DNA from 3 places in the Streptomyces sp. NPDC014727 genome. Region 2 is predicted to be linked to each of the others. Evidence: riboswitches for the same ligand, from Rfam matches in the RefSeq annotation. Region 2 holds a riboswitch; each other region holds the start of a gene.

Region 1 (7,038 bases), on a different contig from region 2:
CAGTCCGATCGAGCCGACCAGCGTTCGCACGATCTCCTCCGCCACCAGTTCGCTGTTGGCCACCGTCCCTACGCTGCTCCGGGCGATCGAGAACAGCAGCAGCAGCGGCAGCGCCGCGCCCGCGTAGGCCAGCACCAGCGTATTGACGACCGAGGCGATGTGATCGCGCCCGATCCTGATCCCTGCCCGGTAGAGACCCCGCGCACCCATCGTCGGGTTCGCCTGGTGCAGCTCCCAGACCGCAGATGTCTGGGTGACCGTCACATCGTCGAGCACCCCGAGCGAGCCGATGATCACACCGGCCAGCAGTAGACCGCTCATGTCGATGTGCGGGTACAGGCCGTGGATGAGGCCGGTGCTGTCATCGGTGTTGCCGGTCAGGCCGGCCCAGCCGATGAAGAGTGATCCGAGCAGCCCGATCAGCAGCAGGGAGATCAGGGTGCCGATGACGGCGACCGAGGTGCGGGCGGTCAGGCCGTGGCACATGTAGAGCGCGATCAGCATGATCGCACTGGCCCCGATCACTGCGACGAGCAGTGGATTCGAGCCCTGTAGGACGGCCGGGAGGATGAACAGCGTCAGCACGGCGAACGACACCGCGAGCGCGACCAGCGCCATCACGCCACGCATCCTGCCCACCGCGACCACCACCAGGGCGAAGACCCCGGCCAGCAGCGTCATCGGGAACTTCCGGTTCACATCCGTCACCGAGTACTGCAGATCATGGGGGGCGTCGGGGGCGTACGCCACGACCACGCCCTGTCCCTCGCGCAACTGACGTGGTGCGTCGGGCTGGACGATCTCGAGGAAGGTCCGGCCCTCGTCATGGCCGGTCGTCACTTCGACGGTGGCTTTCTCGCACAGCCCCGCCCCGTTCCCCAGCGGCGTCGTGGTGTCGCCACTGGTGGGCATCTGGGCAGCGTTCACTTCCTTGCAGTCCACCTTGTCGATCTTCACCACCTTGGCCTGCTGGGTCTGCTGGTCGAAACCGACACCGGTCCGCTCGTGCGGGGGCGCACCTCCCGGCCAGAGCGCCACCAAGCCGACGACGACCGCGGTGGCGAACGGGATCAGTACGGCGGCGATGACCTTGCGCAGATGCTTGGAGACGGGCGCTGCGGGGCCGTGGCCGTGTGAATGGCCATGCTGAGGGCCCTGCGGGTCGGGGTCGTTCTGGGGGGACGTCACCGGCCGATCATCGCAAGAAGAAAAGGGCCCTCTGTTCATTCCGCCGGACGGGGCGCTAGCGTGGGGGGACCTTTGCACACGCGGGAGCTCGGAGCACCGGGCTGAGAGGGCGCTGATATCCGTACATCTGTACGGGACAGGCTGCTGCGCCGACCGCCGAACCTGTTACCGGGTAATGCCGGCGTAGGGAGTAGGTCTCATGACCACATCGGACGCACGCACGCCTGCCTCGAACCAGAGCGACGAGGCCGGGAAGTCCATCGGCTGGCACAAGGGGTACGTCCAGGGCTCACGCCCGGACCTCCGGGTGCCGGTCCGTCAGGTGCACCTCACCAACGGCAAGGACGTGACGCTGTACGACACGTCGGGGCCGTACACCGATCCCACCACCGAGACCGATGTCCGTCGCGGTCTCGCACCGCTGCGGGAGAACTGGATCACCGCGCGCGGCGACACCGAGGAGTACCCGGGTCGCCCGGCCCGCCCCGAGGACGACGGGCTCAAGCACACCTCGCCGCGAATGGGGTCTCCCCTGCTCGAGCGAAGCCGAGAGCTCGGGGAAGGGCTGCGCAACCTCGACGCCGTCTTCCCCGGCCGCCCGCGGCTGCCCCGCCGCAGCCGGGACGGCCGGCCGGTCACCCAGCTCGCATACGCCCGCCGGGGCGAGATCACTCCGGAGATGGAGTACGTGGCGATCCGGGAGGACGTCGAACCCGAGGTGGTGCGCGAGGAGATCGCCGCGTGCCGGGCCGTGCTGCCGGCCAATGTCAACCATCCCGAGACCGAGCCGATGATCATCGGCAAGCGGTTCCTGGTGAAGGTCAATGCAAACATCGGCAACTCCGCGGTGACGTCCTCCATCGAGGAGGAGGTGGAGAAGATGACATGGGCGACGCGCTGGGGCGCCGACACGGTCATGGACCTTTCCACCGGACGCAACATTCACACCACCCGTGAGTGGGTTCTGCGCAACTCCCCTGTGCCGATCGGCACCGTTCCCCTCTACCAGGCCCTCGAAAAGGTCGACGGCAAGGCCGAGGAGCTGACCTGGGAGATCTACAAGGACACCGTCATCGAGCAGGCCGAGCAGGGCGTCGACTACATGACGGTTCACGCCGGCGTGCGCCTGCCGTACGTTCCGCTGACCGCCCGCCGCAAGACCGGCATCGTCTCCCGCGGCGGCTCGATCATGGCGGCGTGGTGCCTCGCGCACCACAAGGAGTCGTTCCTGTACGAGCACTTCGAGGAGCTCTGCGAGATTCTCGCCACGTACGACGTGACGTACTCGCTGGGCGACGGGCTGCGCCCCGGGTCGATCGCCGATGCGAACGACGAGGCCCAGTTCGCCGAACTGCGCACGCTCGGTGAACTGAACACGATCGCCAAGCGGTTCGGCGTGCAGACCATGATCGAGGGGCCGGGTCATGTCCCGATGCACAAGATCAAGGAGAACATCGACCTGCAGCAGGAGATCTGCGAGGAGGCGCCGTTCTACACGCTCGGCCCGCTGACCACCGATGTCGCTCCGGCGTACGACCACATCACCTCGGGCATCGGTGCGGCGATGATCGCCTGGTGGGGCACGGCGATGCTCTGTTATGTCACGCCCAAGGAGCACCTGGGCCTGCCCAATCGGGACGATGTGAAGACCGGCGTCATCACGTACAAGATCGCGGCTCATGCGGCGGACCTCGCCAAGGGGCACCCGGGGGCGCAAGACTGGGACGACGCGCTCTCCGACGCACGCTTCGAATTCCGCTGGGAGGACCAGTTCAACCTGGCTCTCGACCCGGTCACGGCAAGGGAGTTCCATGACGAGACGCTGCCGGCCGAGCCTGCGAAGACGGCGCACTTCTGCTCGATGTGCGGCCCGAAGTTCTGTTCGATGAAGATCTCCCAGGACATCCGTCGTCAACACGGCGGTGGTTCCCAGGCGGAGATCGACGAGGGTATGGCGGAGAAGTCCAGGGAATTCGCGGCGGCGGGCAACCGCGTCTATCTGCCGATCGCGGACTGAGCCCGTCGCACGGCGCCGGGGTGGCGAAGGTCTTCTCACGGACTTTCGCCACCCGTCCGCCGCTCTCCGGGTGCGCGGCGGGACCGGGGCGCGGTGGCGTCGGAGAGCCGGCGAACGAGGCGGCGCGGGAGCCGACTGATCATCAGGCTCGCGCTGTGGCAGGGGACGTACCAGCGTTCGTCGATACGACCGGACCCGGTCAGTCCGGTTCGTGCTCGGGCCCGCCGAAGTCGGGGCTGGTGAAGTCCGGGCTGGTGAACGTCGGGCGTGGGCCTGCCGCCGGGCCCTCGTCCGGGCTCGTGAAGTCCGGTCTGCTGTAGCCGATCTTCGGGATGCGGTTCGCCGAGCGATGCGGTGTGCGCGATGCCCGGCCGGCCTCGGGGTCGGCGAGCGCGTCCCTGAGGAACGGCAGGATGCCGCGTTCCAGCAGCGCGTGGCGCCATGCCTCCCGGGCGCGTGCCACATCCTCCGGCAGCTCGTCCTCGGCGTCCTCGGAGGGCTGCGACGTCGAGCCGTTGCGCAGCGCGGTGATGAGCAGTCCGACGGCGGCGGCGAGGATCGCGGCGGCCATCACCGCCGCGAAGAACCAGCCTGCGGTGACCATGGTGGAGGCGAAGGACGGCGGCGGGCTGAGCAGTTTCAGCAGATAGCCGGCCAGCAGGAATATGAATGCGGCGGTGCCGGCGAGCACGGGCGCCAGGACCGTTATGACAGCCCCTACGCCGGCGCCCGACCGGTTCTGACGGCCTGTGCCGGGACCGGCGCCCGAATCCTCGCCCGCTCCTTCGACCGGTCCACGCAGCTCCTGCCGGGCCTTCACATAGTGCTCGTACTCGGTGGCGGCCGTGGCGGTGATCAGCGCCGTGGCGTCCAGCGCCATGGTGCGCAACTGGACGGCATTGAGTCGCTCGCCGACCGCGGCCAGATCCGGTCGTTCGTGTGCGTGACGCAGTGCGTCGTCGAGGATCCGCTCGTACTCGGGGCGGTCCTCGGTCAGCAGGTGCGGAGCGCTTTTCATGTGCATCCCCCGATGCTCCGTTGGGCCTGAGTGCCCGCTCGGACCGGGCAGTTGGGCGGAAACGGAGGAGAGCCTGCTACTGATACGCCGATGGTAGAGCGCCCACGGCACGGGGTGACAGGGGGTTTCCGGAAATAGGCCCAGTGATCGGCGTGGTCAGGTCGTGGAAGCGTCTTCCCGGAAGAACGTCAGTCATGCAGGGGCAGTTGGACGACCAGTAGCTTTCCGGCCATGGTCACTCCGCCGTCCATGGCGATGGCGAGGCCGTCCGCGTAGACGTGCGGCCCTTCGACCACGGGGCCGGAACCGTCCTCCCCGTCCTCCGAGCCGACCTCGCCGAGAAGGTACGGAATGGGACTGTGACCATGGACGATGCGCTGTCCGCCATAGGCCGACATCAGCTCCCGGACGGCCTGCGGACCCGCCTCGTCGCGGAAGGCGAACCGCTTGGTGAGCTTCCGGAACAGGTCCCAGCACTCGTCGGCGTCGTTACGCGTGAGAATGGCGTGCACGGTGTCGTTGACGTCCTCGATGTTGGTGCCGTAGTCGAGGTACGCCGTCGTGTCGGAGTGCATCAGCAGATGCCCGTCCTCCTCGACGACCGCGTCGAGCCGGGACATCCACTGGAGGTGGACATCCTGAAGCCGCTCCATGTCGTTCTTCTGGCCGCCGTTGAGCAGCCAGGCGGCCTGGAAGGTGGCGGTGCCCGCACCGGAGTTCACCGGGGTGTCGCCGAACCGCTTGGCGCCGATGAGCAGCAGTTCGTGATTGCCCATCAGGGCCTTGCAGTAGCCGCCGGCGGCCGCTGCCTCGGCGGAGAGACGCATCACCAGGTCGATGACGCCGATGCCGTCGGGGCCGCGGTCGGTGAAGTCACCGAGGAACCAGAGCCGGGCATTGCCCGCGGACCAGTTGCCCTCTGTGTCGATGAGGCCCTGTTCGGCGAGGGCGGCGTGGAGCTCGTCCAGATAGCCGTGGACATCGCCGACGACGTACAGCGGTCCGAGCCCCGGCTCCGGGACGGGCCGGGGGTCGGGGACGGCCCGCACCTGGACGGTGTCACCGCGGTTGATCACGGGGAGATCGCGCTCGGTGGGGGTGTACCCCTCAGGCAGTTCGTCTTCCGGGACCGCGTGGCCCGGGTGCGGCGATGAAGGCGGCACCGGGGTCTGCGCATAGGGCGGTACGCGGAAGTCACGCAACGTCGCAGTCCGCACCACGGGTTCCTGACCGGCCCCCTGTGTCATCGACCCCTCCACCACCGTCGCGCCGCCGTACACCTGACGGGCCCTGCTGGTCGGGGTGGTCCGCGGTGTCGTGCGCCCATCATAGGAATGCGAATCGTGCTCTGTGACGCACCAGGGGTGGTGAATCCGGGCGCACGTCAGGTTCACCGGCCGATTGGTCCGAAATCGCCTGATCAGTCCCCCGCGGGGGAGCGGGGCGCGCTGACCGTGGTGCGGGGTGGACGGCGTTGCGAGGACGTCCGGACGATGAGCTCCGTCGGTATCACCTGCTCCACCGGTCCGTCGTGATCGACGCCTTCGATGGCGTCGATCAGGAGCTGGACGACCGCCGTGCCGATTCTGCGCGGCTTGAGCGACAGGGTGGTGATGGGGGGTTCGGTCGTCGCGTACACCGTGGACTCGCTGCAGCAGACCAGCAGGAGGTCCTCGGGGACGCGCAGGCCGTATCTGCGGGCGGCAGCCAGGAGATCGGTGCCGTTGGGGTCGAAAAGCCCGTATACGGCGTCGGGTCGGTCGGGGCGGGCCAGCAGCCGGTCGGCGGCGACCGCGCCCGCGCACGGGTCGTGGGCGGGATAGGACTCGTACACCGGATCCTGGCCCACGCGCTCGCACCAGTGGAGGTAGGCGGTGGTGGAGAGCCGGGTGTATGTGTCGGTGGTGGTGCCGGTGAGCAGGCCGATGCGGCGGGCCCCGGCGGCGGCGAGATGGTCGAGGAGGTCGAGCACGGCGGCCCGGTGGTCGTTGTCGACCCATGCGGTGACCGGGAGCGTTCCGGCCGGCCGGCCGTCCGAGACGACGGGCAGACCCTGGCGTACGAGCTCCGTGACGACCGGGTCCTGGTCGGAGGGGTCGATCACGACGGTGCCGTCGAGAGCGACGTTCGACCAGACGTCGTGGCGTGAGGTGGCGGGCAGGATGACGAGGGCGTAGCCGCGGGCGAGCGCGGCGGAGGTGGCCGCTCTGGCCATCTCGGCGAAGTAGGCGAACTCCGTGAAGGTGAAGGGTTCGTCCCCGTACGTCGTCACGGTCAGGCCGATGAGGCCGGACTTGCCGGTACGGAGGGTTCGGGCCGCGGCGGAAGGGCGGTAGCCCAGGCGCTCAGCGACCTCACGGACATGGCGGCGGGTGGCGTCCGGGAGCCTGCCCTTGCCGTTGAGCGCGTCGGAGACGGTCGTGATGGAGACGCCGGCGGCGGCGGCCACATCCCGGATTCCCGCTCGTCCCTGCCGGCCGCCGCGCCGGGGTGTCTCCGTCCGGCTCACCTGGTGCTTCCCTGCTGCTGTCATGGCGAGCCGATAGTAGGGCTCGGACAGGCGGTTGGCCCGGCTGCATATTCACTTACTGGCAGGCACGTTTTTGCATGATCATTAGACGTCAAACGCCTTGTAAAGCAAGAGTGTTGGCTGGATCCACCGTTATGTTTCATGCATCGAACCCGCTGGGCCTGCTAAACGGCCGATGTCTCGAAGAGGTCTCATCTCACCTCTTCGGGGGACGCGCGCCACGGCGTGAGCCACCGGCGCACGTCAAAGAGAGAAGCGCTCCCCCTCGATTCCCGGTCGCACCGG
Region 2 (7,038 bases):
ACGGCCAGGTGTTCGAGCTCCTCGGCCGCTTCCATGCCCTTGTCGCGCAGCTGGACGATGTCCACCCCACTGGAGAGGACGGCGTCCAGGAAGGCGGGGAGGTCGCCCTGCCGCTTGCGGGCGTCCGTGCACAGATACAGCCGGGCGTCGGACAGCAGCGCGCGAGGCGTGGACATGGTGCGGTTCCCCCTGGAGAGCGTCGTGGAGCGGTTGATCGGAACGGTGCGGGGTGCGGGCCGCGCCATACCACGGGGCCCGCACCTCACCTACGGCCGGCGGTCAGACGGCGAGCGCCTGGGCGCGACGCTTCACCTCCGTGCCGCGATTCTCGCTCAGCGCCTGGGCGGGGGTGCCGGGCAGGGTCGGGTCGGGGGTGAAGAGCCACTCCAGCATCTCTTCGTCGGTGAAGCCGTCGTCCCGCAGCAGCGTCAGGGTGCCGGAGAGGCCCTTGACGACCTTGTCGCCCGCGATGAAGGCGGCAGGCACCTGCAGCGCCCGGTTCTCACCACGTCGTACGGCGATGAGCTGGCCCTCCTTGACCAGCTGCCGCACGCGCGTCACCTCGACATCGAGCATTTCCGCGATGTCGGGGAGGTGGAGCCAGGCAGGGACGAGAGCATCGATCTTTGCGTCAATCTCGGTCACGGGGACAAGCGTGCCATCCCGGACCGACAGTCGGTAGCCGGGCCGACCGTACGGGGGTGCGGGTACGCCGTCAGAGGGTCGCCGACTTCAGCGGTACGGAGGGGTCCGCGACCCGTGCCGGATCGAGCCGCGCCCCCGCCTCGATGAGCCTGCGCCCCTGCGCCAGATCACGGGGGCGCCCGACGGCGAGGACCGCGACCAGGATGCCGTCGCGCAGCCAGCACACCGACCAGGAGGGCTCCGCCGGATCGCCGCGCCACAGCAGGGTGTCGGCCGCCCCGCAGTGGCCCGCGTACTGCACGAACCGGCCGAACTGCTCGGACCAGAAGTACGGCACGGGGTCGTAGGTCTGCGGCGCCGGACCGTCCTCGGCCCCTGCCGCGATGATGTTGGCGGCGGCGGTGCGGGGGCCCTGGAGGGCGTTGTCCCAGTGGTGGACGAGAAGGCGTTCGCCGTATCGGGCGGAGGGGAACGAGGCGCAGTCGCCCACCGCGTACACATCGGGCAGCGAGGTGCGCAGCGCATCGTCGGCGGTCACCGATCCGTCGGGGCCGAGGGCGATGCCGGAACCGGCCAGCCAGGCGGTGGAGGGCCGTGCGCCGATGCCGACGACGACCGCTCCGGCCGGGATCGCGCGGCCGTCCGCGAGGATCACGCGGCCGGGTTCGATGCGCTCGACCCGGGCCCCGGTGAGGAGTTCGGCGCCGCTCTCGGCGTACCAGGCGGCCATCGGGGCAGCCACCTCGGCGGGCATCGCGCCGGCGAGCGGCCGGTCGGCGGCCTCGACGACGGTGACCTCGCAGCCCGCGGCGCGGGCCGCGGTGGCGAACTCCGCGCCGATCCAGCCCGCTCCGACGACCACGACGCCGTGCCGCTCGTCGAGGACGGGCCGCAGTCGTGCCGCGTCGTCGAGGGTACGCAGCAGATGGACACCGGGAACGCCTTCGGTACCGGGCAGGATGATCGGTTCGGCGCCGGTCGCGACCACCAGGACGTCGTAAGGAACAGGCCCTGACGGAGTGTCGAGCTCGTGCGCCCCGGGCCGCACACCGGTGACTTCGCGCCCCAGCCGCAGATCGATGTCCAATGCCTCGAAGTCGACATCGAACGCGGAGCCCTCGGCCTCGCCCAGCAGTACCGCCTTGGACAGCGGGGGCCGGTCGTAGGGCTGGTGCGGTTCGGCACCGATCAGGGTGACGGGGCCGGTGAAGCCCTGCTCCCGCAGGGCCACCGCCGTCTGTACTCCGGCCATGCCGGCGCCGACGATGACGACACGTCGCCCCGCCCGCCGGTCCGGCCGCTCCGACTGCTGCTGCTCGCTCACCCGTACACCTTAAACACCTGACGCACCGTCAGGAAAGGGGAGTTCCTCCACCGTGCTCCTACCGCTGCCGTCCTGGGACTCCCATTCCCACCGCTCGTCCAGCCGGACCCTGCCGTCCGCCAGGTCGACGACAGTGGAGACACAGTGGCCGGAGGATGTCGTTCCGTCCTGCTTCAGCTGGACATAGCGGAAGTCGAGGGTGTCGTCGACGCGCGTGCCGACAAGGTGGCCGCGGACCACGTCGCCGCCCGCGTACTCGGCCCAGATCCGGCCGTTCTCCTCGTGGTACGTGAAGCGGGTACGGGTACCGACCTGACCCGGGGCCTGGTCGGCGACCGGCGAGAGGACGAGTCCGTCGAGCGAACGGGCCACGGTGGCTGCTCCCTTACTGGGTCCGGCGGGCGGGGTTTAGGGTGGCCAACGTAAAACACTCGCGGGAGCCCGGACGCACCGGGCTGAGAGGGAGGCTGCGGCGGCCTCCGACCGTACGAACCTGATCCGGGTCATGCCGGCGAAGGGAGGGGCTGGACGCCCATGCGTTCTACACGGAACGGAGACGGATCCGATGTCCTCGTCATCGGGGGCGGGATCATCGGTCTGGTGACCGCCTGGCGGGCCGCGCAACGCGGACTGCGCACCGCGGTCGTCGACCCCGAACCGGGCGGCGGGGCCGCCCGGGTGGCGGCCGGCATGCTGGCCGCCGTCACCGAACTCCACTACGGCGAACAGATGCTGCTGGGCCTCAATGTCGCCTCGGCCGCCCGCTATCCCGACTTCGCGGCCGAACTGGAGGCGGCGAGCGGGCGGGAGACCGGCTTCCGCGCCTGCGGCACGCTGGCCGTCGCGCTGGACTCCGACGACCGTGCCCATCTGCGGGAACTGCACGCCCTGCAGCAGCGTTCCGGCCTGGAGTCGGAGTGGCTCACCGGCCGCGAATGCCGCCGCCTGGAGCCGATGCTCGCGCCGGGCGTCCGCGGCGGTCTGCGGGTCGACGGCGACCACCAGATCGACCCCCGTCGACTGGCCGCCGCTCTGCTGACCGCCTGCGAGCGGGCCGGGGTGGTCTTCCACCGCGGATGGGTGGAGCGCCTGACGGTGGTCCGCGACCGGGCCGCCGGAGCCGTCCTCGCCGGGGGCACGGAACTCACCGCCGACCAGGTCGTGCTCGCCGCGGGCAGCCTGAGCGGCAGGCTCCCGGGACTGCCGGACGAGGTCGTGCCGCCGATCCGTCCGGTGAAGGGGCAGGTGCTGCGGCTGACGGTGCCCGCCGCGTACGCGCCCCTCCTCACCCGGACGGTCCGGGCCGTGGTCCGGGGCAGCCATGTCTATCTCGTACCGCGCGAGAACGGCGAACTGGTCGTCGGCGCCACCAGCGAGGAGATGGGCTGGGACACCACCGTCACCGCGGGCGGCGTCTACGAACTGCTGCGGGACGCCCACGAACTGGTGCCGGGCATCACCGAACTGCCGCTCACCGAGACCCGTGCCGGTCTGCGCCCCGCCTCCCCCGACAACGCGCCGCTGCTCGGCCCCACCGCCCTGCCCGGCCTCCACCTCGCCACCGGCCACCACCGCAACGGGGTGCTGCTCACCCCCATCACCGGTGACGTCATGGCGGCGCTCCTGGCCGACGGCGAGCTGCCCGAGCCGGCCCGCCCCTTCACCCCGTTCCGTTTCTCGCCCGCCGCCCCCGTACGTCAGGAGCAGCCCGCATGACCGAGCCCACGCCCCTCTCCGTGGCCGCTTCCACGCCCGAGCCCGGCCTCGCCCCCCTGTCCGTGTCCGTGAACGGCGAGGTCCGCCTGCTCGCCGCGGGCACCACCCTGGACGCCCTCGTCGCCGCCCTGACCGCCGCGCACTCCGGCGTCGCGGCCGCCGTCAACGAGACCGTCGTCCCGCGCGGCCAGTGGTCCGCCGCCGTACTCGGTGACGGGGACCGCGTCGAGGTCCTGACCGCGGTCCAGGGAGGCTGACGGTGTCCGACGACCTCTTCACCCTCGGCGACACCGCCTTCGGCTCCCGGCTGATCATGGGTACCGGCGGGGCACCCAGCCTCGACGTGCTGGAACGGTCGCTGACCGCCTCCGGTACCGAACTGACCACCGTCGCGATGCGCCGCCTCGATCCGACCGTGCAGGGTTCGGTGCTCTCCGTGCTCCGGCGGCTCTCCATCCGCGTGCTGCCGAACACGGCGGGCTGCTTCACCGCGGGCGAGGCCGTGCTGACCGCCCGGCTGGCCCGCGAGGCGCTCGGCACCGACTGGATCAAGCTGGAGGTGGTGGCCGACGAGCGGACCCTGCTGCCCGATCCGATCGAGCTGCTGGACGCAGCGGAGACCCTGGTGGACGACGGCTTCACCGTGCTGCCCTACACCAATGACGACCCGGTGCTGGCCCGCAGGCTCCAGGACGTGGGGTGCGCGGCGGTCATGCCGCTCGGCTCCCCCATCGGCTCCGGCCTCGGCATCCGCAACCCGCACAACTTCCAGCTGATCGTCGAGCAGGCCCGGGTGCCGGTGATTCTCGACGCGGGCGCCGGAACGGCGTCGGACGCGGCGCTCGCGATGGAGCTGGGGTGCGCGGCGGTGATGCTGGCGTCCGCGGTGACCCGGGCCCAGGAACCCGAGCTGATGGCCGCGGCGATGCGGCACGCGGTGGAGGGCGGGAGGCTGGCGTACCGCGCGGGCCGGATCCCGCGCCGGCACTTCGCCGAGGCTTCGTCACCGGTGGAGGGGCGCGCGGTGCTGGACCCGGAACGTCCGGCGTTCTGATCCGCCGGGAGCCACCGGGACCCCTTGCGGCCCTGCGGGGCGCGACCGTGGCTGGCCAGGACGCCTCGGGGTGCATGTCCCTGTCACGACTCGGCTGCAGTACTGCCCCGGCTGTGCCCCGGCCCGTGGGTCGTGTCCGTGGCTGCTCGTAGACTCGCATGCGTGGATACGACCCTCCAGGACCCTCTTGTCGGGCAATTGCTCGACGGCCGTTACCGCGTCGATGCCCGCATCGCCGTGGGCGGCATGGCCACGGTCTACCGGGCCGTGGACACCCGGCTCGACCGGGTGCTCGCCCTCAAGGTGATGCATCCGGCGCTCGCCACCGACGCCTCGTTCGTGGAGCGCTTCATCCGTGAGGCCAAGTCCGTGGCCCGGCTGGCGCACCCCAATGTGGTCGCGGTCTTCGACCAGGGCGCCCAGGGGCAGTACGTCTACCTCGCGATGGAGTACGTCGCGGGCTGCACCCTGCGCGACGTACTGCGCGATCGCGGCGCCCTTCAGCCGAGGGCCGCACTGGACATCCTGGAACCGGTTCTCGCCGCCCTCGGCGCCGCGCACCGGGCGGGCTTCGTGCACCGCGACATGAAGCCGGAGAACGTCCTCATAGGGGACGACGGCCGGGTCAAGGTCGCCGACTTCGGGCTCGTCCGGGCCGTGGGCGCCGTCACCAACACCACCGGGTCCGTCCTGGGCACGGTTTCCTACCTCGCCCCCGAGCAGATAGAGCACGGCACGGCGGACACCCGCACCGATGTGTACGCCTGTGGTGTCGTCCTGTACGAAATGCTGACCGGATCCAAGCCGCACGCCGGTGACACCCCCGCCCAGGTCATCTACCAGCACCTCAACGCGGACGTCCCGGCCCCGTCGGCCGCCGTCGCGGGCCTGGCCGTCGAGCTCGACGACCTGGTGGCGAGCGCCACCGCCCGCAACCCCGAGGTCCGCCCGTTCGACGCGGTGGCATTGCTCGCCGAGACCCGTGAGGCCCGCTCCGGCCTCACCGACGCGCAGCTCGACGCCGTTCCGCCGCAGGCCCTCGCCGAGACGCACGACGCCGCCGAGGACCGCACGAGCGTGATCCCCCGGCTACTCCCGGCCGACCAGGGCGTCGCCCACCACACCAGCCGGCTGGAAATGCCGCCGCCGATATCGACGCAGCCCGCACCGGGGGGCCGGCGCCGACTCGATCCGCGACGCTCTGTCATAGCCGCGGTCGTCGCCGTGCTGCTGGTGCTGGGGGTCGGCACCGGTGTCTGGTACATCAACTCCGGGCAGTTCACGCGGGTCCCCTCGCTGCTCGGGCAGACCGAGAAGGCCGCCCAGAAGCGGCTCTCGGACGCGGGCCTGGAGCTCAAGGGCGTCAAGCGGGACTACAGCGACACCGTGCCGCGCGGCGAGGTCATCAGCAGCGACCCCGGTTCCGGCGCCCGCATCCGGGGGAACGACGCGGTGACGCTGGTCGTCTCGCGCGGCCCCGAGATCGTGAAGGTGCCCGATGTCCAGGGCCTCTCAGCAGCCGATGCCAAACGTGCGCTGGAGAAGGCCGGCCTGGTGCCCGGCATGGTCACCAAGGAGTTCAGCGAGGAGACGGACCGGGGCGATGTGATCCGTACGGACCCCGAGGCGGGCACCGAGCGCCACCCGGACTCCGCGGTCGCCCTGGTGGTCAGCAAGGGCGCTCCGGTCGATGTCCCCGATGTCACCGGGTTGTCCGTCGAGGACGCCACCGCCGCGCTGGACGAGGAGGGACTGAAGGCCGAGGTACTGCCCGACCGGGTCAATTCCCCCGAGGTCGCGGGCGACATCGCGCATCAGTCACCGGCCGAGGGCAGCCGGGCCGCCGAGGGCGACACCATCACGCTCACGGTCTCCAAGGGACCGCGGATGATCGACGTCCCGGACGTCACCGGTAAGAACCTCGACGACGCCAGGACCGAGCTGGAGGACGCGGGCTTCGAAGTCAAGGTCGACCGCCCGTTCCTCTCCTTCAGCGACACGATCGCGAGCCAGTCCGTCGACGGCGGCAAGCAGGCCCCCGAGGGCAGCACCATCACCATCAAGACCAAGGGACTCTAGATCCACATGCGCAACCCCGTCGGCGGCCATGTTCCCGTGGCCGGCGGCCTCGCCAAGGTGGGCCTCTCCTACGCCCGCGAGATGGGGGCGGAGGCCGTCCAGGTCTTCGTCGCCAACCCGCGCGGCTGGGCGACGCCCGTCGGCAACCCGGCCCAGGACGAGCAGTTCCGAGCCGAGTGCGCCGCCGGATCCATACCCGCCTACGTCCACGCCCCCTATC
Region 3 (7,038 bases), on a different contig from region 2:
CACGGTCAGCAGCACCCCGCCGAGGAGCGACCACTGCCCGGCGCCGCGCGGCCTGCGGGCGGTCTGTGCCGGGTCGACCAGCTTCAGCGCGGTCTCCCTGCGCCGTACGGTCCACGCGTGCACGGCCAGGATCGCTCCGACGGCGGCGAACTGCACCAGTGTCAGTACGGCGGCCGTCGGCAGGGCGAGCAGTTGGGCGGTCTGCCGGTAGATCTCCACCTCCAGCGTGGCGTACCCCGGACCGCCGAGGATCTGCACGACCCCGAAGGAGGTGAAGGTGAAGAGGAAGACCATCAGCGCGGCGGCGGCCACGGCGGGTGCCAGGGCGGGCAGGGTGACCCGCCGCCAGGCGGCGAACCGTCCGGCGCCCAGCACCCGGGCGGCCTCCTCCTGCCGCGGGTCGAGCTGTGACCACAGCCCGCCCACGGTCCGTACGACCACGGCGTAGTTGAAGAAGACATGGGCGAGCAGAATCGCCCAGACCGTGGTGTCGAGCCGTACGCCCCAGAGCTGGTCGAGGAGCCCGCCGCGTCCCAGCAGCGCCAGGAAGGCCGTCCCGACGACGACGGTGGGCAGGACGAACGGAACGGTGACGACCGCCCGCAGCAGTTGTTTGCCGGGGAAGTCGAGACGGGCAAAGACATAGGCGCCGGGCAGTGCGATCAGCAGGGTCAGCGCGGTCGAGGCGAGCGCCTGCCAGGTGGTGAACCAGAGGACGTCACGAATGTCCGGCCGGGTCAGCACCTCGCCGATCCGGCCGAACTGCCAGACGCCGTCGACCTTCAGCCCGCGGCCGACGATGGCGGTGACGGGGTAGGCGAAGAACAGCGCGAAGAACGCGACGGGCACGGCCATCAGGCCGAGCCGCACCGCGCTCCCGCGCCACGCCTTCGCGCGCACCGGGTCCACGCGCCCGAAGCGGCCGCGCGGCTGCTCGCCACGCGTCCGCTGCTCGTCCTCCTCGGGCGCGCCCTTCCCGCCCGCGTCCGATCCGCGTACGGGAGTCTTCGCTACTTCACTACGAGCGAGGACCACGACTGGACCCACTGCTCACGGTTCTTGGAGATCCGATCAGGGGCGACAGTCGTCGGCCTGTCGACCGTCGCGCCGAACTTCGTGAAGAGCTCAGGCAGTTTCGCACCCTCGGTGACCGGGTTCACGAACATGTTGAGCGGCATGTCCTCCTGGAACCGCTTGCTGATCAGGAAGTCCAGCAGGGCCTTGCCGCCCGCCTCGTTCTTCGCACCGTTCAGCAGACCGGCGAACTCGATCTGACGGAAGCAGGTCCCGGTGGCGACGCCTGTGGGGGCCTCGGCCGGCTGCGGCTTCGCGTAGAGCACCTCGACGGGCGGGCTGGAGGCGTACGAGACGACCAGCGGCCGGTCGGCCTTGGCCTTCCGGCCGCCCGCGGAGCCGGAGAACTCCTCGTTGTAGGCCTGCTCCCAGCCGTCGACGACCTTGACGCCGTTGCTCTTCAGCTTCTTCCAGTAGTCCTGGTAGCCCTTGTCGCCGTAAGTGGCGACGGTGCCGAGGAGGAAGCCGAGGCCGGGCGAGGAGGTCGCGGCGTTCTCGGTGACGAGGAGGTTCTTGTAGGCAGGCTTCGCCAGGTCGTCGAAGGACCGCGGCGGTGCCAGCTTCTTGTCGGCGAAGTACTTCTTGTCGTAGTTGACGCAGATGTCGCCGGTGTCGATCGGGGTGACCCGGTGCTCGGCGCCGTCCAGCCGCGTGTCGGCCGCCACCCGGTCGATGCCCTTCGCCTCGTACGGCGTGAAGAGCCCGCTGTCCAGGGCACGCGAGAGCAGGGTGTTGTCGACGCCGAAGAACACATCGCCGCGCGGGGAACCCTTGGTCAGGATCTCCTGGTTGAGCGCGACACCGGCGTCGCCGCTCTTCAGCACCTTGACGGTGTAGCCGGTCTCCTTGGTGAACTCCTTCAGCACGTCCGGGGAGGCATTGAAGGAGTCATGGCTGACGAGCGTCACGGTCTTCGAGCCGGAGCCCTTCGTGCCCCCGGAACCGGAGGCGGACTTGTCGGAACTCCCGCATCCGGCCAGCGCCGTGACGCCGAGCGCGGCAGCGGCAGCGGTCGCCGCGAGCTGCTTGGTTCTGCGTGTCGTGCTCATTGTGGATTCCTCCTGGGTTTTGGCCAGGAAGAGACGCGGCCCCGCCCGCGCAATGCGGGCAGGGCGCAACAGCATGAGTTGATGACCGAACTTCCTACCCGGAATGACCCGGGCGAGGTTCAGAGGGTCTGCGGACGACCTGTCCTCGGTGCCGCACTCTCAGCGCTGTGGCGCTCCCCTGTCGGAATATGAAGTTGATTTCAGGCCCAGGTTACACGGGCCGTCCAGGCCTCAGCGCTCGGCCGCCGCCAGCTGTCCACAGGCTCCGTCGATCTCCTGGCCGCGGGTGTCCCGCACCGTCACCGGCACCCCGTGGGCCGCGATCGCCTCGACGAAGGCCTTCTCGTCCTCGGGCCGCGAGGCGGTCCACTTGGAGCCCGGCGTCGGGTTCAGCGGGATCAGATTGACGTGCACCCGCTTGCCCTTGAGAAGCCGGCCGAGCAGATCACCGCGCCACGCCTGGTCGTTGATGTCCCGGATCAACGCATACTCGATGGAAACGCGGCGGCCGGACTTCTCCGCGTACTCCCACGCCGCGTCCAGCACCTCGCGCACCTTCCACCGCGTGTTCACGGGGACGAGCGTGTCGCGCAGTTCGTCGTCCGGCGCGTGCAGGGACACGGCGAGACGGCACTTGAAACCCTCGTCGGCGAAGCGCAGCATCGCAGGCACCAGACCCACGGTGGAGACGGTGATCCCGCGCTGCGAGAGCCCCAGGCCGTCCGGCTCCGGGTCGGTCAGCCGACGGATCGCGCCGACCACCCGGTTGTAGTTGGCGAGCGGCTCGCCCATGCCCATGAAGACGATGTTGGAGAGCCGTGCCGCGCCTCCGGGGACCTCCCCGTCGCGCAGGGCCCGCATGCCGTCCACGATCTGGTGAACGATCTCGGCGGTCGACAGATTGCGGTCGAGACCGGCCTGTCCCGTCGCGCAGAACGGGCAGTTCATCCCGCATCCCGCCTGGGACGAGATGCACATCGTCACCCGCTCCGGGTAGCGCATCAGGACGGACTCGACGAGCGTCCCGTCGTGCAGCTTCCACAGCGTCTTACGGGTGGTGTCGTCGTCACAGCTGATGTGGCGGACCACGGACATCAGGTCGGGGAACATCGCCTCGGCGAGCTTGTCCCGCGAACCGGCCGGGATGTTGGTCCACTCGGCCGGGTCGTGCGCGTACCGCGCGAAGTAGTGCTGCGAGAGCTGCTGGGCGCGGAACGGCTTCTCGCCGATCGCGGCGACCGCTTCCTTGCGCTCGGCGGGCGTGAGGTCGGCGAGGTGCCGCGGCGGCTTCTTGGCTCCGCGGGGCGCGACGAAAGTGAGTTCTCCGGGCTTAGGCATGGTCCATCCAGTGTCGCAGACGCGACGATGAGGGCCCGCCGCCCTGTGGACGACGGACCCTCACGTGTGAATGCCCAGGTCAGGACGGTGGATCTCGCAGATCAGCCGGAACCCACGAACAGCACCAGCAGCAGCCAGACCACCGGGGCGGTCGGCAGCAGCGAGTCCAGCCGGTCCATGATGCCGCCGTGCCCCGGCAGCAGCGTGCCCATGTCCTTGATGCCGAGGTCCCGCTTGATCATCGACTCGCCCAGGTCACCGAGGGTGGCGCTGACCGCGACCGCGAGCCCCAGCAGCAGTCCCTGCCACCAGGAACCGCCGTCGATCAGGAACTGCATGCACAGCGCCCCGGCGACCATCGCGAAGGCGATGGCCCCGAACAGCCCCTCGCGGGTCTTTCCGGGGCTGATGCGCGGCGCGAGCTTGTGCTTCCCGAAGCGCCAGCCGACGGCGTACGCGCCCGTGTCGCTGACCACGGTCAGCAGCAGGAAGGTGAGCACCCGCTGCGGCCCGTCGTCCGCGGTCAGGAGCATCGCGACGAAGGTCGCCAGGAACGGCACGTAGAACGCGGCGAACACACCGGCCGTGACGTCCTTGAGGTAGCCCTCCGGCGGCTCGGTCATCCGCCAGACGAGCACCGCGAGCGCGGTCAGCGCCATCGCCACCCAGGCACCCTCGGCGCCCCGGCCGTATCCGGCCACCACCATCGCCGCGCCACCGACCGCAAGCGGAACGAGCGGCGCCTTGATGCCCTTGCGCTCCTCCAGCCGTGAGGTGAGCTCCCAGAGCCCCACGACGACGGCGACGGCGATCACACCGACGAAGACGGCCTTCACGATGAACAGCGAGGCGACGATGATGGCACCGAGCCCCACACCGACGCCTATGGCGGCTCGCAGATCACGGCCCGCACGTTTCTTCTGCGGGGGCGGTGGCGCGGTGGGCATGGGCTCCTGCGGCTTCTCGTCACGGAACAGGGGGCCACCGCTCCGGCGTGCGGCCCCCTGGCCCCGGTCATCAGGGTCGTCAGCGTCTCTACCTGCGTCGGGGACGTCCGGCACGATGGGCATGGGCCGAGTCTGCTGGGCGTCATGCACATCGTATGCAGGACCCGCCGGGGCGGCCTGCATCTCGGGCGCACCCCAGCGGCCGGCTCCCTGTGGGGCGCCCCGGGAAGAGTCGTTCATCAGACTTCGAGCAGCTCGGCTTCCTTGTGCTTGAGCAGCTCGTCGACCTGTGCGACGTACTTCGCGGTGGTGTCGTCGAGCTCCTTCTCCGCGCGACGCACCTCGTCCTCGCCGGACTCCTTGTCCTTGACCAGCTTGTCGAGGGTCTCCTTGGCCTTGCGGCGCACGGCCCGGATGGAGATCTTCGAGTCCTCGGCCTTCGACTTCGCGACCTTGATGTAGTCGCGACGACGCTCCTCGGTAAGGTCCGGGAAGGTGACCCGGATGATATTGCCGTCGTTGCTCGGGTTGACGCCCAGGTCCGAGTCACGGATGGCCTGCTCGATGTTGCGCAGCGCGCTCTTGTCGAACGGCGTCACGACGGCCATGCGCGGCTCGGGCACCGAGAACGAGGCGAGCTGGTTGATCGGGGTCAGCGCGCCGTAGTAGTCGGCGACGATCTTGTTGAACATCGCCGGGTGCGCACGGCCGGTACGGATCGCGGCGAAGTCCTCCTTCGCGACGACGACGGCCTTCTCCATCTTCTCCTCGGCCTCAAGGAGGGTTTCTTCGATCACCACGTGCTCCTGCGTGTCTGAGTGGGCCCGGCTGCTCGGGCCCGGCGGGTCCTGCGTCGCGTCCTCACCTGCACGGTGTCCGACCGGCAGGCCGTTGTCCATCCTTCGGGACCTGTACCGGGGTGTTCCCGGCAGGCCCCGGACCCTCCCGTCGCTTCCCGAGAAGGTCCCCCGGTTCTCAGGTCCGGGTGCCCTGGTCACTCACGAGCGTGCCGATCTTCTCACCCTTGACCGCACGGGCGATATTGCCCGTCGCGGTCAGCTCGAAGACGAGGATCGGCAGCTGGTTGTCGCGGCAGAGCGTGATGGCGGTGGCGTCGGCGATCTTGAGATCGCGGGCGAGCACCTCGCTGTACTCGAGCGCGTCGAACTTCACCGCGTCGGGGTTGGTCTTCGGGTCGGAGTCGTAGACCCCGTCCACCCCGTTCTTGCCCATCAGCAGCCCCTGGGCGTCGATCTCCAGGGCTCGCTGGGCGGCAGTGGTGTCGGTGGAGAAGTACGGCATCCCCATACCGGCGCCGAAGATGACGACGCGGCCCTTCTCCAGGTGGCGCACGGCGCGCAGCGGGATGTACGGCTCCGCGACCTGCCCCATGGTGATGGCGGTCTGGACGCGTGAGTCGATGCCTTCCTTCTCCAGGAAGTCCTGGAGAGCCAGGCAGTTCATGACCGTGCCGAGCATGCCCATGTAGTCGGACCGGGCCCGGTCCATGCCGCGCTGCTGGAGCTCGGCACCGCGGAAGAAGTTGCCGCCGCCGATGACGACCGCGATTTCCGCACCGTCGCGGACGACTGCCGCGATTTCCCGGGCGATGGCGTGCACGACGTCGGGGTCGACACCGAGACCCCCGCCGCCGGCGAACGCCTCTCCGGACAGCTTCAGCATGAAGCGTCCGGGCACCTTGCCGTCGTCGCGCTTGTGGTCACCTTTTGCGGCGTCCGCGCCCTTGTTCATGGAGATTCTCCTCGTACACATACGAAGAAGGCCATTGCCGATGGGTCTGGTGTTCCCCTGCGGCAATGGCCTCCTCGTCAGATCTGCGGTCGTACGGCATGTGTGCGGCCGACGACTGCACTAGACCCTATCGGGGTCCACCGTTGTTCGCGGACAGACTCAGATGCCGACCTTGATGCGCGAGAAGCGCTTCAGGGTGACACCGGCCTCGTCCAGAACCTTCTGGACAGACTTCTTGTTGTCCTTGGCGAACGCCTGCTCCAGGACGACGACCTCCTTGAAGAAGCCGTTGACGCGACCCTCGACGATCTTCGGAAGGGCGGCCTCGGGCTTGCCCTCCTCGCGAGAGGTGGCCTCGGCGACACGACGCTCGTTCTCGACCGTCTCGGCCGGGACCTCGTCGCGGTTGAGGTACTTCGGGGCGAAGGCGGCGATGTGCTGCGCGACGTCCTTGGCGACCTCGGCGTTCTCCTTGTCGAGCTCGACCAGAACACCGACCTGCGGCGGGAGGTCGGGCATCGTGCGGTGCATGTACGCAGCCACGTAACCACCGGTGAACTGCGCGAAGCGGTCCAGAACGATCTTCTCACCGAGGTTGGCGTTGGCCTCGTCGACGTACGCCTGGACGGTCTTGCCGGCCTCGATCTCGGAGGCGAGCAGCGCGGCCAGGTCGGCCGGCGAGGTCGCGGCGACGTGGGCGGCGAGCGTGTTGGCGACGGTCTGGAACTTCTCGCCCTTGGCGACGAAGTCCGTCTCGCACTTCAGCTCGAGCAGAACGCCGGAGGTCTTGTCCTCGGAGATGAGGGAGACGACGGCACCGTTCTCGGCAGAACGGCCCTCGCGCTTGGCGACGCCCTTCTGACCCTTGATACGGAGCT

The links. A riboswitch is a leader RNA that binds a small molecule or an ion and turns the genes downstream of it on or off. The one in region 2 is predicted to bind thiamine pyrophosphate.
Region 1: another riboswitch for thiamine pyrophosphate. It lies ahead of thiC (phosphomethylpyrimidine synthase ThiC); the one in region 2 lies ahead of thiO (glycine oxidase ThiO).
Region 3: another riboswitch for thiamine pyrophosphate. It lies ahead of ACF1B9_RS25720 (thiamine ABC transporter substrate binding subunit); the one in region 2 lies ahead of thiO (glycine oxidase ThiO).

The regions. Positions count from the first base shown of each region.
Region 1 covers NZ_JBIBYR010000004.1:255,703-262,740, forward strand. The annotation lists gene ACF1B9_RS09565 (YibE/F family protein) at 1-1,188, opposite strand, end outside; TPP riboswitch at 1,259-1,395, shown strand; gene thiC (phosphomethylpyrimidine synthase ThiC) at 1,388-3,205, shown strand; gene ACF1B9_RS09575 (hypothetical protein) at 3,405-4,229, opposite strand; gene ACF1B9_RS09580 (metallophosphoesterase) at 4,412-5,470, opposite strand; gene ACF1B9_RS09585 (LacI family DNA-binding transcriptional regulator) at 5,644-6,756, opposite strand.
Region 2 covers NZ_JBIBYR010000001.1:425,508-432,545, reverse strand. The annotation lists gene thiE (thiamine phosphate synthase) at 1-176, opposite strand, end outside; gene ACF1B9_RS01985 (Rv2175c family DNA-binding protein) at 280-645, opposite strand; gene ACF1B9_RS01980 (NAD(P)/FAD-dependent oxidoreductase) at 716-1,969, opposite strand; gene ACF1B9_RS01975 (hypothetical protein) at 1,979-2,341, opposite strand; TPP riboswitch at 2,393-2,506, shown strand; gene thiO (glycine oxidase ThiO) at 2,504-3,685, shown strand; gene thiS (sulfur carrier protein ThiS) at 3,682-3,942, shown strand; gene ACF1B9_RS01960 (thiazole synthase) at 3,945-4,739, shown strand; gene pknB (Stk1 family PASTA domain-containing Ser/Thr kinase) at 4,902-6,818, shown strand; gene ACF1B9_RS01950 (deoxyribonuclease IV) at 6,825-7,038, shown strand, end outside.
Region 3 covers NZ_JBIBYR010000018.1:44,336-51,373, forward strand. The annotation lists gene ACF1B9_RS25715 (ABC transporter permease) at 1-855, opposite strand, end outside; gene ACF1B9_RS25720 (thiamine ABC transporter substrate binding subunit) at 1,011-2,123, opposite strand; TPP riboswitch at 2,197-2,313, opposite strand; gene rlmN (23S rRNA (adenine(2503)-C(2))-methyltransferase RlmN) at 2,355-3,461, opposite strand; gene ACF1B9_RS25730 (phosphatidate cytidylyltransferase) at 3,563-4,648, opposite strand; gene frr (ribosome recycling factor) at 4,648-5,205, opposite strand; gene pyrH (UMP kinase) at 5,384-6,160, opposite strand; gene tsf (translation elongation factor Ts) at 6,320-7,038, opposite strand, start outside.